One region of the Veillonella sp. CAG:933 genome, then DNA from elsewhere that is predicted to be linked to it. Evidence: riboswitches for the same ligand, from Rfam matches in the RefSeq annotation. Region 1 holds a riboswitch; each other region holds the start of a gene.
What was found. A riboswitch is a leader RNA that binds a small molecule or an ion and turns the genes downstream of it on or off. The one in region 1 is predicted to bind cobalamin.

Region 1 (4,778 bases):
AAAACACCTGGTTCATTTTCCAATAAAGCATCTAATCCTACTACCGTCTTTTCATACATAGACGGCTTAATTAAAGGCTGTCTATGATATACCACTAAAGCAGATTTCGTTACTTCATTATAAATGTCAATAAATACATCTGCATCAGGATATAATAACGAATCAGCCAAATGATATATAACTTGTACTAATTCTTTAACTTCATCCGCAGTTAAGTCCGAATAGGTATCACACAGTTTGCGTAAAATTGCTTCATCCGGATTAGCTATATCTAACGCCATATCATTCACTATCCATTATAATTAATTCAGCAATTTCACTCATTTTAGAGCGTCTATCCATACTCAAGCGGCGTAATTTTTTATAGGCTTCATCCTCAGTAATTTTTAAATCACGGCACAGAATTCCTTTAGCCTTTTCAATTACTTTCCGTTCTTCTAAACGAAGCTTTAATCCCTCAATTTCTTGTTCTAAATTTTCAGTTTGTTGCCCCTTAGCGATTGCTACTTCAATAGTCGGAATAAGAGATTTTTCATCAATTGGTTTAATTAAATAGCCTGTTGCACCAAGCTTTTTCGCTTTTTCTGTATTTTCAAAATCTCCATAAGCAGTTAAAAATACTATACTGCTCGCCAATTTATCTTGCGCAACTTTTTTTGCTGCCTTTAAACCATCAAGTACCGGCATTTGAATATCCATCAATACTAAATCCGGTTTTACATTACGGCAAATCTCTACTGCCTCAAAGCCATCGGCTGCTTCGCCGCTTACTTCATAGCCTGCATCTGTTAAGATATCTTTAATATCTAAACGAGTTATTGGCTCATCATCGACAATAACTATTCTTCCTCGCATAAGTAGGTCTCCTCGATTTCTTAAGTTCTGGTAATTTCACAACCTAATGCAAATTTTAAAATATTTCGTAGCCCGTCCACAACAGCTCGCAACGCCGTTTCAACGGAACTAACATCACCATAAATAACCACCGATCCGGAGAATCGGTCTACAAAACCAATTTTAACATCACCACTTTTAGTTGCTATATCAACAGCGATTATAGCTGCTTCTGCCGGTGTTATTGTTAAAATCCCAAGTGCATTGTATACATCACTGGGTAATCCCAACTTGCCATAAATCTCCTTAGCCGGATTGGCAATAATATGGGCTAGCGTTATCTGTTTCCCAGGAACGTATTCTTGAATCATACGCTGTTTTTCTTCCATAGCCACACCTTTCCAGCATTACCTTATCAGACTGACGGTTAAGCAATTTGATTTAAAATATTTTTAATATCATCTGCCGTAGGTATTCTTGGATTAGCAGCTGTACATGCATCAGCTAACGCAGCTTTTGCAATAGCATCACCGCTCTCCATAATTTCACTACGATTAAACCCACAATCAGTTAATGTTAAAGGCATTTTCAGAGTACTCTGTAAATGCTTAATCTGCCGAATTAAAGCAGCCACTCCGATTCTCGGATTTACACTAGTTGTCGCTTTAACAATATTCGCCAATCTAGTATATTTCTTAGCAGCATATAAATCTTTGTTTTGATAATCACCATTATACGCCACAATATGCGGCAATAAAATAGCATTGATTCGTCCATGCGGTACATGGAATCTACCGCCGATAGCGTGTGCCATACCGTGATTTAATCCCAAGTTCGTCAAATTAAATGCCATACCGGCCATACAGGAAGCCACATGCATCTGTTCTCTGGCATAACTATTCGTACCGTTCGAAAATGCTTCCGGCAAATATTCAAACACTAATTGAATTGCATATTCAACTAATACTTTTGCCATAACATTTTCATTCAATGATACATAGGATTCAATTAAATGAACTAAAACGTCCATGCCTGTATCAGCCGTAATACTAGGCGGTACACTCATTACTAAGCGAGTATCTAAAATTGCAATATTAGGTTGTATTTCATCGGTAACAATCGGATATTTTGTTCCTGTTTCCAGCATTGTGATTACTGAAAAATTTGTTACTTCTGAACCGGTACCACTTGTGGTCGGTACAGCAATAAACATTAAATCTTTATTGGCTTTAACGCGATTGCCGAAATACAACATAGCTTTCCCCGCATCAATAGCAGATCCGCCACCTACTGAAATAATTGCATCAGCATTTGATTCTACTAAGTGACTTACACCGGCAGCGACTACTTCAGTCGGCGGATCCGGAACAATATCACTAAAAATCTCTACTTCAGCAAAGTCTAAGTTCTCCGTTACATGTGAAATCATTCCAGACTGAACCATAAATGGATCCGTCACTATGAAAACCTTTTTTACAGGGAGATCACGAAGACCTTGCAACGCATCTTCCCCTACCCATAGTGTCGTAGGAAATTTAATTTTCTGCATACATGTTCTCCTGCTTAACAAATAAAAAAAGAAGCCCTCACGGAATACACCCTCCGTTTAAGCTTCATTGCAAACCATGCACGCCATTGTACACGAAAATCTTATAACAATAATTTATACTTAACCAAAAAAAATGTCAATAAAAATTACGTATTTCAATTATGCATAATATATATACTATTTCAAATTTTCTCCGATTTATACCTAAATTAGCAGTTATTTTAACTTGTTCTCTCTTTGACTATGATATAACACCCGATGACAAAAGGGTTCTTTACACTTATAACAAAAGGGCATGGAGTACTAGCTCCATGCCCTTTTCCTATTTTTGAACTAATGTCACACTCCACTGTGCTGTGCTCTCTCATCATTGAACGACTAACATTAGTCCATCAATAGACGCACGTCTCTGTGCAAGACAGATTAATACATGCCGGTTTATTTTCTGCATTAATTCCAGTGAAGTACTACAATGCCACAAAAACAACATCCTGTCTTACCTCGAAACAGCATGTGTAATGAAATCCGCGAAAGACCTGACTTAGGCAAAAGCCATCACAGTGGCGGGACCGTGTTAGATTCTCACTAACTTCCATCGTCAGATTTCATATTTCTATTAATCTAAAAGCAATAATAACATATCTTAATCAATTCTGCAAGAACAGGATAATCCCAATAATTATTTTATATTTTTGGTCTTAGCATTATGAAATACTTCAGCACTTCTGGTATAAAATATATCTTCCATACCTTGTTTAGTGTTTAAGTATCTTGCTAAAGCATAAAAATAGTCTGATAATCGATTAACAAACATAACCAACTCTCCCGGTATTTTCGCGGTCATCTGTAATCGAACTATTCGTCGTTCGGCCCGTCTTGCAATCGTCCGTGCCATGTGAATCATACTGGCCTCACGAGTTCCACCGGGCAAAATAAAACGATTAATCTCCGGTGATTTAGCCGTATACTCATCAATTCGGGCTTCCAACCATGATATAGCATCAACAGGTAAAGTTATTTCTCGATTTAACGACTCCGGAGTTGCTAAATCAGTACCTACATCAAATAAGAAATGCTGTAAATGTTGTAATTCATTTTTTTCCTCGAATAAAGACGAATCAAATTGCGATATAGCATAACCAATCCACGAATTTAATTCATCAATAGTACCATAGCTATCTACTCGATCTGAATCTTTTGATACTGCAATACCGCCCACTAAACGGGTCATCCCCTTATCGCCGGTTTTAGTGTAAATTTTCATAGTAAAGCTCCTTTCTCATTACATGGTATATATATCATTGAAATACCGGTAATTATAGAGAATATTATGAGAATCACTAATTTTTCCTCATTAAAAATCCTCTTTCAAAGCCACTATGCTTTATTTACACTTCATTGTGTTAACTTGATAATACAAATAAGCCTCATTTTTGTCAATTTACTAATTATCATAGATTGCTGACTATTTACATTTATTTAAAAATCCTGTATCTTAAAACTACATACAGTAAACTCTTGCTTAACATTCCTTTTTATTATACACCGTTAATAAGGAGTGTTTTTATGAAAAAAATTATGTTTGTTGGCCCCAGTGGTGTTGGTAAAACAACTCTAACACAGCGAATTGAAGGTGTTGAAATCGTTTACGCAAAAACACAAACGGTTCAATTTCATGACGATATTATTGATACGCCGGGTGAGTTTGTCCAACATAGACTTATGTACAACGCCCTTCTAGTTACTGCTGCAGAGGCTGACATTTTAGGTTTTCTCATTTCCGCAAAGGAAAAAGAGCAAATGTTTCCTCCGGGATTTGCCAGTCTATTTAATAAGCCTGCTATCGGTATTATCACAAAAATGGATTTAATAGATGAAAACGATGATATTGAATTTATTAAAAATCAACTTGTAATGACCGGAGCTTCACCAATTTTTAAAGTAGGCATCAATAGTGACAAAGGTATTCAAGATCTTTTAAACTATCTCAATACCTTAGATAAATAATAATGAACGGAAAAGGAAGTGCTTAAATCTTGGCACTTCCTTTTTTACACTCTATTTATGCTAAAAATATTCTTTTCAAATAAAACCGGCCCAAAAGTTTCAATAATTGCCCTATTATATCTAAATATCTAAAATTTTCACTATACAAATATTCCAATTTACGTTATAATTACATTGGAAGAATCAGATTTAATATGACAGTTTTATCAGCATCAATTTCTAATGAGACTGTCTCAAATATAGGGAGGTATTTATGAAGTTTTTATCATCAACAGTAACAACGGGAATTTCTTTTGGATCCGCCTTGGCCATGGTGATTAGCTATGCCAACTGGCATTCCATCCCTTGGGCAATTCTTCACGGCCTATTCGGATGGTTTTACGTTATA
Region 2 (4,778 bases), on a different contig from region 1:
ATCTTCGAAATGAAAACTATATTATTGGCATAAAAAGTTTGGGTGCCGGTAATTCTTATATTCTGAGAAGATATATATTGCCCAATATTTTTCCTTTAATCGTTGTTTTACTGACTCTTAGAATCGGTACCTCTCTTTTATCAGCATCTGCTTTATCTTATTTGGGCCTGGGGGTAGCACCGCCAATTGCCGATTGGGGTGTTATGATTAGTGATGCCCGGACTTATTTTAGGAGTTATCCGTTGATGATATTGGCACCGGGTATGGCAATAACACTTTTTTGTATGAGTATAAATTTGATTGGTGATTTTTTGCGTGAACATTTGCAGTTGAGTAATGCCGGAGAAAGGAAAATGTTATGATGGAAGATATTATTATTGATGACTTATCAGTTGCATATCCGTCAGAACAGGGGCTTACTCGAGTGCTTCACAATGTAAATTTCAGATTAGTTTCAGGTAAAATAACGGCTTTGGTGGGCGAGTCGGGAAGTGGGAAATCTATAATGGGGTCAGCGATTATGGGGCTTTTGGATGAATCTGCTGTTGTGACCGGTAAAATTTATTTAGAAAATCAGAATTTATTGGCACAATCAGAAGCGGAATGGAATATGACCCGAGGTACCCGGATAGGATGGATTGCACAAGATCCTATTACTGCTATGGATCCTATGCAAAGGGTAGGTAAACAAGTCGTTGAATCAAACTGTTACAGAAATAAGACTTCTTATTCCGCTGAAAAAGCAAAGGGGATTGAACAATTAAAGCGGTTTGGCTTGCCTAATGCGGAAGCGGTATATGATAAATATCCCGGTGAATTATCCGGTGGGATGGCTCAACGTGTATTAGCAGCTATGATGGCGATGCCACACCCCGGGTGGATAATTGCGGATGAACCGACTAAAGGTTTGGATGCTTTTGTGCGGCGCGAAATTTGTCAGTTATTCCGTGATCTTCGAGATGAGAGCGGTGTTAGTATTTTATTCATTACTCATGATATCCGTTTAGCAGAAAAACTAGCAGATTATATTGGGATTATGTATGCGGGAGAAATTCTTGAATACGGTACTTGTGAAGAAGTATTTAAAGAGCCCAAACATCCTTATACTATCAGTTTTTTAGAAGCACAACCAAGATATAGGTTAAAATCGATTCCGGGGTTACCACCTGATTTGCATAACATTCCCAATGGTTGTATTTTTAAAAATCGTTGCAAGTATTATGAGTTAGACATATGCGAAAAAGATCAAGTTATGAAGAATTTATCTTCTTCCCATCAAGTGCGTTGTGAATGGAGTAAATAGTATGAGTGTATTGGAAATAAGGAATATCTCTAAAAGTTTCACAACAGGCTTTATTAATAAAAGAATCTTCAAGGTTTTAAAAGATATTTCTTTTTCGGTAGAAGAGAATGAGATTCTTGGTTTGGCGGGAACCAGTGGGGCCGGGAAGTCCACATTAATTAGAATTATCATGCAACTTTTAAAGCCAGATCAGGGAGAAATTCTATTAAACGGAAAAGTAATATCGCAAATGTCGGCAAATGAGAATAAAAAAATGCGAGAAGATATGCAGTTAGTTTTTCAAAATCCGACTTCGTCTTTAAATCCTCGCATGACAATCAAAGAGTCTATTGAAGAACCGATTCGTATCCATAAGAATCAAGATATTAATTTAAAGCATAGTATAGAGGATGTTTTAGAGAAAGTACAACTTCGTAAAGAGTTACTTTCCAGATATCCGCATCAACTTTCCGGCGGAGAATTACAGCGTATTTGTCTTGCCAGGTTACTGTTATTAAATCCGAAGATTCTTTTATTGGATGAACCGACATCGATGCTTGACGTATCGGTGCAAGCACAGATTATTTCTATTTTAAAAGATATTCAAAAGGAACGATCTTTAGCTTGTCTGTTTATCTCGCATGATTTAGATTTGTTACGCGTAATTTGTAATCGTATCGGAATTATGCGCGAAGGCCGGTTGATTGAATTACAACCGACAGAATTACTTTATCAGCATCCTAAAGAAAAATACACGAAAGAATTGTTAGCGGCTTTTGAAGATTTTTAGTTGAGTATTTGCAGTAAATTATTATATTAGAGTATAGTTATTTTGATTAAAAATATTATTAAAAAAATAAATAGAGTTTAACTATAAGATGAAACCTTAAAGTAAAAAATCTTTTGTTTTAAGGTTTTTTTGTATAAAAATACTGTTTAGAATAATATGTTTAAATATAAAAATTAACGATGATAAGCCATAAAACCCTATGAAATAAAGGAGTTTTAGTATACAATAGAGGGTATAGCATGATTAATATTTGTTTTGAATTAAGATTGACGAGGTGGAAAAGTAAATATATAATGTACATGAAGAAATTTTATACATATTTATAGGTGTCGATTTAGACTTAATAGAGAAATCGGTATAAGCCGATGCGATCCCGTCACTGTAAGAGGAGCTAATCTCATGTTGCCACTGGATATTCCGGGAAGGCGAGAGGCGCTATGAATCTAAGCCAGGAGACCTGCCTATTTATAATCTCCGTTTTAATCTACGAGCGATAGAGAGGCGATTATGGCAAAGGTCATGTAGCATATCTATTTCAAGATTGAAGTAGATATGTTTTTTTATAAGTTAATGGATTATGAAGGGATTACTAAGAACCTTGAGTTAGCATTAGGTGAGGTAGTGTTAAAAGAAGAGGAATAGTAAAAAAAATAAATCTATTAACTGATTAGGTAATTTAGGGTAATTTTATTAGGAGGGTATTATGAAAGGTCAGGGATTGTTAGTACGAGCGGCAGTATTGGCATGCTGTGGTAGTATTTTGAGCTGTGTTGGTGTACAGGCCGAAGATGTGGTTACTGATTATGACTTAGGGACAGTGGTCGTAACTGCGACAAAAACGGAGCAAACTATTGCTAATGTGCCGGCCAGTGTAAGCGTTATTACCTCACAAGATATAGCTGACAAGAATATTTCGTCGGTTCAAGAAGCTTTACAGTTTTTGCCGGGTATTTTTATTGACCAAAGTGCGCAAGGCAGTTTGACTATGCGTGGTATGAGTTCTACAGATATTTTGGTATTAGTTGATGGAGTTCAACAAAATAATACTTATAACGGAACTGTAAATTTTAATATGATTCCAATTTCGAATATTGAACGTATTGAAGTATTGCGCGGTGGCGCATCCTCTTTATACGGTGGTCATGCGGTTGCCGGTGTTATTAATATTACGACTAAAGGTGCACCGGAATCGGGAACTTCTGTAGTGGCAGATGTATCCTATGGTAGCTATAATACTTGGAAAAAAGCCGTGTCGGTTAATTCTCGTTTATCAGACAAATGGAGTTTAGGGGTTACTTATGAAAAACGCTCCTCTGATGGCTATAAAGGATTTTATCGATCGCTTGCACCAAAAAAAGGTACAGCATCTATTAGTGCCGATTTACCACAGTTAAGTAATGGTACTTATATATACGGTGGTCGTGGTGAGAAAGAATGGGAACATGAAAATTACGGCTTTAAAATTGGGTACAATTTTGATGAATCTAAATCTTTAGTTTATAGCTATAATCGAATTAATAGTGAATCCTCTTATAGTAATCCATTTACTTATGTACATGATACTAAAGGAAACCCTGTATGGTCTGGCAATGTTCAGGTCGGAACAAATAAAATTATTTCTTTATCTCCTAAAAATTTCTTAGGCTATGATAATGAAAATAAACGTGATACCCATATTTTGACATATCGTGATACGGCAAATGATTTCTTGGTGCGTGCAAGTTATACGCATGATAAGGTTGATGGTTTTACATCACCTACTGTACCTAGTTCCTATAAAAATGTTGATTGGACCGGGGCCGGTGATTATTCTCTCCATCCAGGGAAGAAATTTACGTACGAAGTTGAAAAAACATGGCGAGATATAGGAAAGCATACCATTAATGCCGGTGCCTCTTATCATACGGAAGAAATGATTCAGAAGCGTTATAATCTTTCTTCGTGGCATAACAAAAACTCCATTATTAATCAATATGCACAAGATGAAGGTAAAATAAGCAATCTGGCTGTATTTGTACAAGATGAGTATAAATTTGATGATGAATGGTCTTTATTTGTTGGGGCACGTTATGATCGTTATAAAAAAGGTGACGGTACATTCTGGGCCAGTGGTAAAAACGGTTATGATACCACATCCGAGGGTAAAACATATAATCATATAAGTCCTAAAGTTTCATTAGAATATAAAGCTAATGAAAGTACAAATTATTATATGTCTTATGGTGAGTCGTTTAATCCACCACCATTAGTATATATTTATCGTTATGGCGGTTCCGGTATGGGTAATGTTATTCCAAATCCGGGCTTAGATCCTGAAACTTCCAAAACCTGGGAATTAGGGATGAAACGCCAGTTGACGGATCGAGATTCAGTGGATATCTCCTTATATAATGTTAAAACCAAGGACAAAATTGAGTATACCTATTTCTACTTGCCGGGGACAAGTACTACAGAATATAAGCAATACATAAATTACGGCGTAGAAAAACGACGCGGTATTGAACTTAATTACGAGCATAAATTTACAGATAATTTAACCTCATACGTTAACTATGCTTGGCAGTCGGGTAAAGTTAGTGGTCCGAAATTAGAGGATACTAATAAATCAGGCTATAGCAATGCAGTTGATTATTCTGTACCGAAACATATCTTCCATGCCGGTTTGGCTTATGACAAGGAAAAATGGACCGGTTTGTTAGATATGCA
Region 3 (4,778 bases), on a different contig from region 1:
CGGTGCGCCGTTCTTCTTATATTTGTTGCGGAGGGATGCATGATGACTATGAGTAATCAAGCACAAGCCTCGGCAACAACAGCGGTGCCGGCTATTACGGTGAAGGATATAGTGGTCTCTTTTGAGCAAAAAGATGTTTTAAAAGGTATCACTTGGGAGGTACCGACTGGTGCCATTACGACACTTATCGGACCGAATGGGTGCGGTAAAAGTACGCTCTTAAAGTGCATTACGGGCAGTGTAAAGCCTATTAGTGGCACGATTTATATTAACGGTCAAAAGGCGTCGTCCTATTCGCCGCGCACGTTGGCACAGCGGATGGCATTTTTGCCGCAGTCGCCGGAAGTACCGCGCGATATGGTGGTGGAAGAGCTTATCTATTGTGGGCGCTTTCCTCATCAAAATTGGTGGCGCAATACGGCCGGTGAAGACCGTCAAGCCGTTGAGAGTGCTATGACTGTAACGAAGACGACGCATTTGCGCAATCAGCCGGTATCGTCTTTGTCCGGCGGGGAACGGCAACGCGTGTGGATTGCCATGGCGTTGGCGCAGGAGCCGGATATTCTTCTCTTGGATGAACCGACGACTTATTTGGATATTAATCATCAGTTTGAAGTGATGGAACTATTGCGCCGTTTGAATCGTGAACAGGGGCTTACGGTTGTCATGGTACTTCATGAATTGAATCAGGCGGCTCGATATTCGGATCAGGTGGCCGTACTTCATGAAGGTCATTTGGCAGCTGTGGGCAGTCCTAAAGAGGTCATGACAGCGGAGCTTCTAAAAACAGTGTTCGCTGTTGATGCTCTCATTGAAGAGGGTCCCGATAACAGCCCGTACATTAAAATTGAAGGGCTTGTGCAGCAGGCAGAATGATCCATGCCCTATAATCCGATTAATCAAGTGAATAAAAAGAGGGATTAACGTATAACGATATAATATCGTCTGTTCGTTAATCCCTCTTTATATTTTCAGTGTTAAATTACATGCGATTTTGCACTGATGTTAATAACTTTTCTTAGGGGCTTAATTTAGAAGGTTACATCGATGCCATAGGCCATTTTAACAAGCTCAGCCATGGCTTCCGGTGTTTGTAAGCCCGGATTCAATAAGAACCAATTCGATGGTAAGTAGAATACTTTACCGTTTTTTACAGCCTTAAGATTTTGCCATGCCGGATTGCCGGTCATTTCTTTTTCCATAGTTTTGGTAATTTCATCTTTTTTACCCATGGTGGAAACAAAAATGATGTCCGGATCGTCGGAAGCGAGCGTTTCTAAGGAGTACGGAATGGTCTTGGCAGATTTATCAAAATCGCCATGTTGTAACACCACATTCTGCATGCCTAATTCTTGAACCATAGCGGCTGTTACGGCTAAGGTAGCTTCAGCGGTTACCGCTTTACCGGTAGCGCGCAACACGGCTACGCGGGCCGGTTGTACATTTTTAACGGCATTTTTGACTTTGTCAATTTTGCTGTTGTACTGGGCAATAACTTCTTTAGCTTTCTCTTCGTGATTGGTCAGTTGGCCTAAGAATTCAATGAGGGGCACATTGTCTTTAATACCGTCATAGGAAATTAAAATATACGGTAATTTATTACTCTGTAATTGGCCTTCAAATTTGCTGTGCTGATTGCTGAGGCCGATTACGAGGTCCGGTTTCAAACCGATAAGTTGCTCCATGTTGATGTTGGCGGTCTGCCCTAAAGAAGGTAATTCTTTGAGGTGAGCGGGCATGTCATCCTGCGTTTCTACGCGGCTGATGGATTTGGCATCAATGGCATCCATGAAATAGAGTAGGGAATTGGCAAGTACCGCAATTCGTTCCGGTTTGGCCGGCACCGTATAGGTTTGATCCTTATAGGTTAAAGTACGGGTGGCTGCGGATGATGTGGAATCGGTTTTACCGCAGCCGGCGAGGATAGCCATAATGACTGTCATCGCCATTACAATAATGGTTAAGCGTGAAAATTTTCTCATAATACACCTGCCTGACAGTAGATAAAAAGTACGTAAAAGTATTACCTGTGAGTAAGCAGGTAATTCATAGCGGTTCCAAAACAAGCTTTAGTAAAATCTGTTTCGCAAACTCATACTTGTACTATACCACAGGTGATGGTGGTTGCCTATGGTTATGTGTTGCGTATGGTTATATGGTGCCTATCGTTATATGGTGCGTATGGCACTTTTATAGATCCAAATATAGCAATTAAAAGAGGCTGTAAGTAAAATGTGATATGCTCTACATTTTATTACAGCCTCCTTATGTATAGAACGCTTTTGGTTGGTCAAAACGTCTTAGCTTGTAAGTGCGTTTTGGCAATAATATGAACCCTTACAGTGTTATATCTTATTTAGCGTCGTTTTGAAGAGCTTGCCAAGCTTCATCGGCATGAGCGGCAAAGAGGTCACGGATTTTCTGGTTTTCACCAAGACCATGGATGTAAGTGTCTACTTTGAAGCCGTCAGCCAACAAGATGGATTTATGGGAATCAGGTTCGTCACCGGACATATCGTTGTTGGCATGGTCGCCGGCTACCATCATGAATGGCATAAGGGTGACATGTTCGATGCCTTTTGCTTTCAATTGAGGAACGATGTCTTCAAGGCTTGGCCATCCTTCTACGGTGTAGATGTAAGTGTTGTGAAGACCGGCCGATTCCAAACGATCTTGGATTACGGAATAGTAAGCGTTGGAAGGATCCGGAGTGCCGTGAGCCATGATAAGTACAGCATCTTTAGGACCTACTTTAGGGAACTGAGTTGCTACAGCTTGTACAGTTTTAGCAATATCGTCAGTTTGACCTTCTTGGCCCATCCAGTACATGAGAGGTGTACCAAATGTCATTTTTTTGAAGTTATGTTTGTACTGATTGTAAACAGCTGTTTTATAGTTGTATTCGATACCAGGGATTACGTCGAGAGTTGCCAAAGCAACGCGAGTGTAACCTTCAGCTTTTAATTGATCGAGTGCTTCTTCAGGCGTAGGGTAGGTGATACCTTCTTTAGCTTTGATACGATCGATAATGATGTGGGAAGTGAAAGCTGTAACTACTTTTACGCCCGGATGTTGTTCTTTAATTTCGTTGATAGTCGCATCGATTGTTTTAGCACGAGTATCAGTGAATGTAGTACCAAAGCTCATTACTACGATAGCATCTTTGTTAGGTGCTTTAGCCAATACAGGATCGGTTGTGTTGTAAGTGCGAACACCGATTTCAGTTGCTTCCAATAATGCAGGGGTAGCAGTTGTTACTTCGTCACTTAATTGGTAAGCAGCGTTTACGTCTGTAGCAAGGAATCCGAAGCCTGTTAAAGCGGCCACTGCTAATGTTGTAGCTAACGTTTTTTTGAAAAAATGTTTACTCATTTCATTCACTCCTCGTGATAAAAAGAAGATAAAAATAAAAACTAAAAATAGAATAAAATAAAATACAAAAACCTCTGCCCACAGGGCAGAGGTAGTATTAATAATCACTAGTTATGCTAAGCACCTGACGTATATTAGTTCATATCAAACTTAATTAAGTCGTTTATGAATTAAAAAAATAATTCCCGGTCAGTGTATAGTACAGGTAGTGACATTGATTAACCTCGCCATCCTTCGTGGGTTATCGGCAATCCATCAAGGCAGGTCTTCTGGCTCAAGTTCAACGCAACAATCACCTTCCCAGAAACTTCCAGTGGTATTTTGATTGTGCTCCCTCTTACAGCGGCGGGACCGCGGCAGCTTCTACTGCTCTTCTCTATTAAGTCGGGCACCTTGAAGGTCGTATTCATTTGATAATCATCATAGCAGAATAAATGTCCACTGTCAATGCAATACCGGGTAGGGTATACTCACTGTGAATGGAAATTACCCGGGTCATATAACTCCTAGGAATAAGGGACTTATTTATGAGTAATAACTTTTGGTTATTTGTGATACACTTTTTTGATTACACATAGGCAAAGGAGTCAAAGTTTGGTACTATGAATAGAGAATGGTGTTCATCATAGGGCAATGTGCTTTATGATAAATAGCTATATATTAACAAAGGAGGTCCATCGTATGGATCAATTTACAAATGGTGCCGGTCCTAATGAACTATCGGAATCGGTATATGAAGTGGCATTTACGCCTGTATTGGAACGTGAAGAGTATCAAGGTGAACCTTTACATTCCAAATTATTAGCTCTTAAAAGCGCCATGGGCGAAGAGGATTTTAACGAATATATTAACAGCTTATTGCGCATTACCTATAATTGCAAACAATTGTGGTTAATTACTAAAAGCGAACGTAAACGTACGTTAATTGAAGGCAAATTTTTACCTATGATTGCTGAGATTTTTGAAGTAGCAGCACCGCGCGTGTTCTCGCAACCATAATTATTATCAATTATAGGCGTAACAATACATTGCTTTTTGATTGAATGAATGACTAAATTAAGAAACTTGATGTATAAAAATTCATGAATGAGGAATATTAATTATTAGATGTTATCTGTATCAATCGTAGACCGTGATTGGTATAGTATTATCTGAATTATTAATATAATACCTGTAAGCAAGTAGTATTCTTTGTAATAGTAATGGGATATAAATTCTCTTTAAATCGATGAAAATAGAAGTGAATCGGTAAAGATAAATATAGTTGATGAAAATATAATTAAATTTCCGATTTATCATTGATAATCATTGATAAGTTTGAAAATGAGAGAAATTCTCATTGACTAAAAATAAAATCTAACGTATCATTATACCAACGAAGAATAATCAACATGTATTTCGAATGT

Region 2: linked by a shared signal. The riboswitch ahead of QZL64_RS02940 (TonB-dependent receptor) and the one ahead of QZL64_RS11835 (1-propanol dehydrogenase PduQ) in region 1 are both predicted to bind cobalamin.
Region 3: linked by a shared signal. The riboswitch ahead of QZL64_RS05425 (sirohydrochlorin cobaltochelatase) and the one ahead of QZL64_RS11835 (1-propanol dehydrogenase PduQ) in region 1 are both predicted to bind cobalamin.

Annotation. Positions count from the first base shown of each region.
Region 1 covers NZ_HF986232.1:34,391-39,168, reverse strand. Annotated here, with positions in the region: gene QZL64_RS11850 (sensor histidine kinase) at 1-281, opposite strand, end outside; gene QZL64_RS11845 (ANTAR domain-containing response regulator) at 283-855, opposite strand; gene eutS (ethanolamine utilization microcompartment protein EutS) at 876-1,223, opposite strand; gene QZL64_RS11835 (1-propanol dehydrogenase PduQ) at 1,262-2,383, opposite strand; adenosylcobalamin (AdoCbl) riboswitch at 2,865-3,004, opposite strand; gene QZL64_RS11830 (cob(I)yrinic acid a,c-diamide adenosyltransferase) at 3,063-3,647, opposite strand; gene QZL64_RS11825 (EutP/PduV family microcompartment system protein) at 3,950-4,390, shown strand; gene QZL64_RS11820 (hypothetical protein) at 4,644-4,778, shown strand, end outside.
Region 2 covers NZ_HF986165.1:285-5,062, reverse strand. Annotated here, with positions in the region: gene QZL64_RS02955 (ABC transporter permease) at 1-362, shown strand, start outside; gene QZL64_RS02950 (ABC transporter ATP-binding protein) at 359-1,303, shown strand; gene QZL64_RS02945 (ABC transporter ATP-binding protein) at 1,305-2,072, shown strand; cobalamin riboswitch at 2,380-2,551, shown strand; gene QZL64_RS02940 (TonB-dependent receptor) at 2,776-4,778, shown strand, end outside.
Region 3 covers NZ_HF986190.1:21,552-26,329, forward strand. Annotated here, with positions in the region: gene QZL64_RS05410 (FecCD family ABC transporter permease) at 1-43, shown strand, start outside; gene QZL64_RS05415 (ABC transporter ATP-binding protein) at 43-876, shown strand; gene QZL64_RS05420 (ABC transporter substrate-binding protein) at 1,032-1,982, opposite strand; gene QZL64_RS05425 (sirohydrochlorin cobaltochelatase) at 2,353-3,372, opposite strand; cobalamin riboswitch at 3,615-3,783, opposite strand; gene QZL64_RS05430 (hypothetical protein) at 4,054-4,371, shown strand.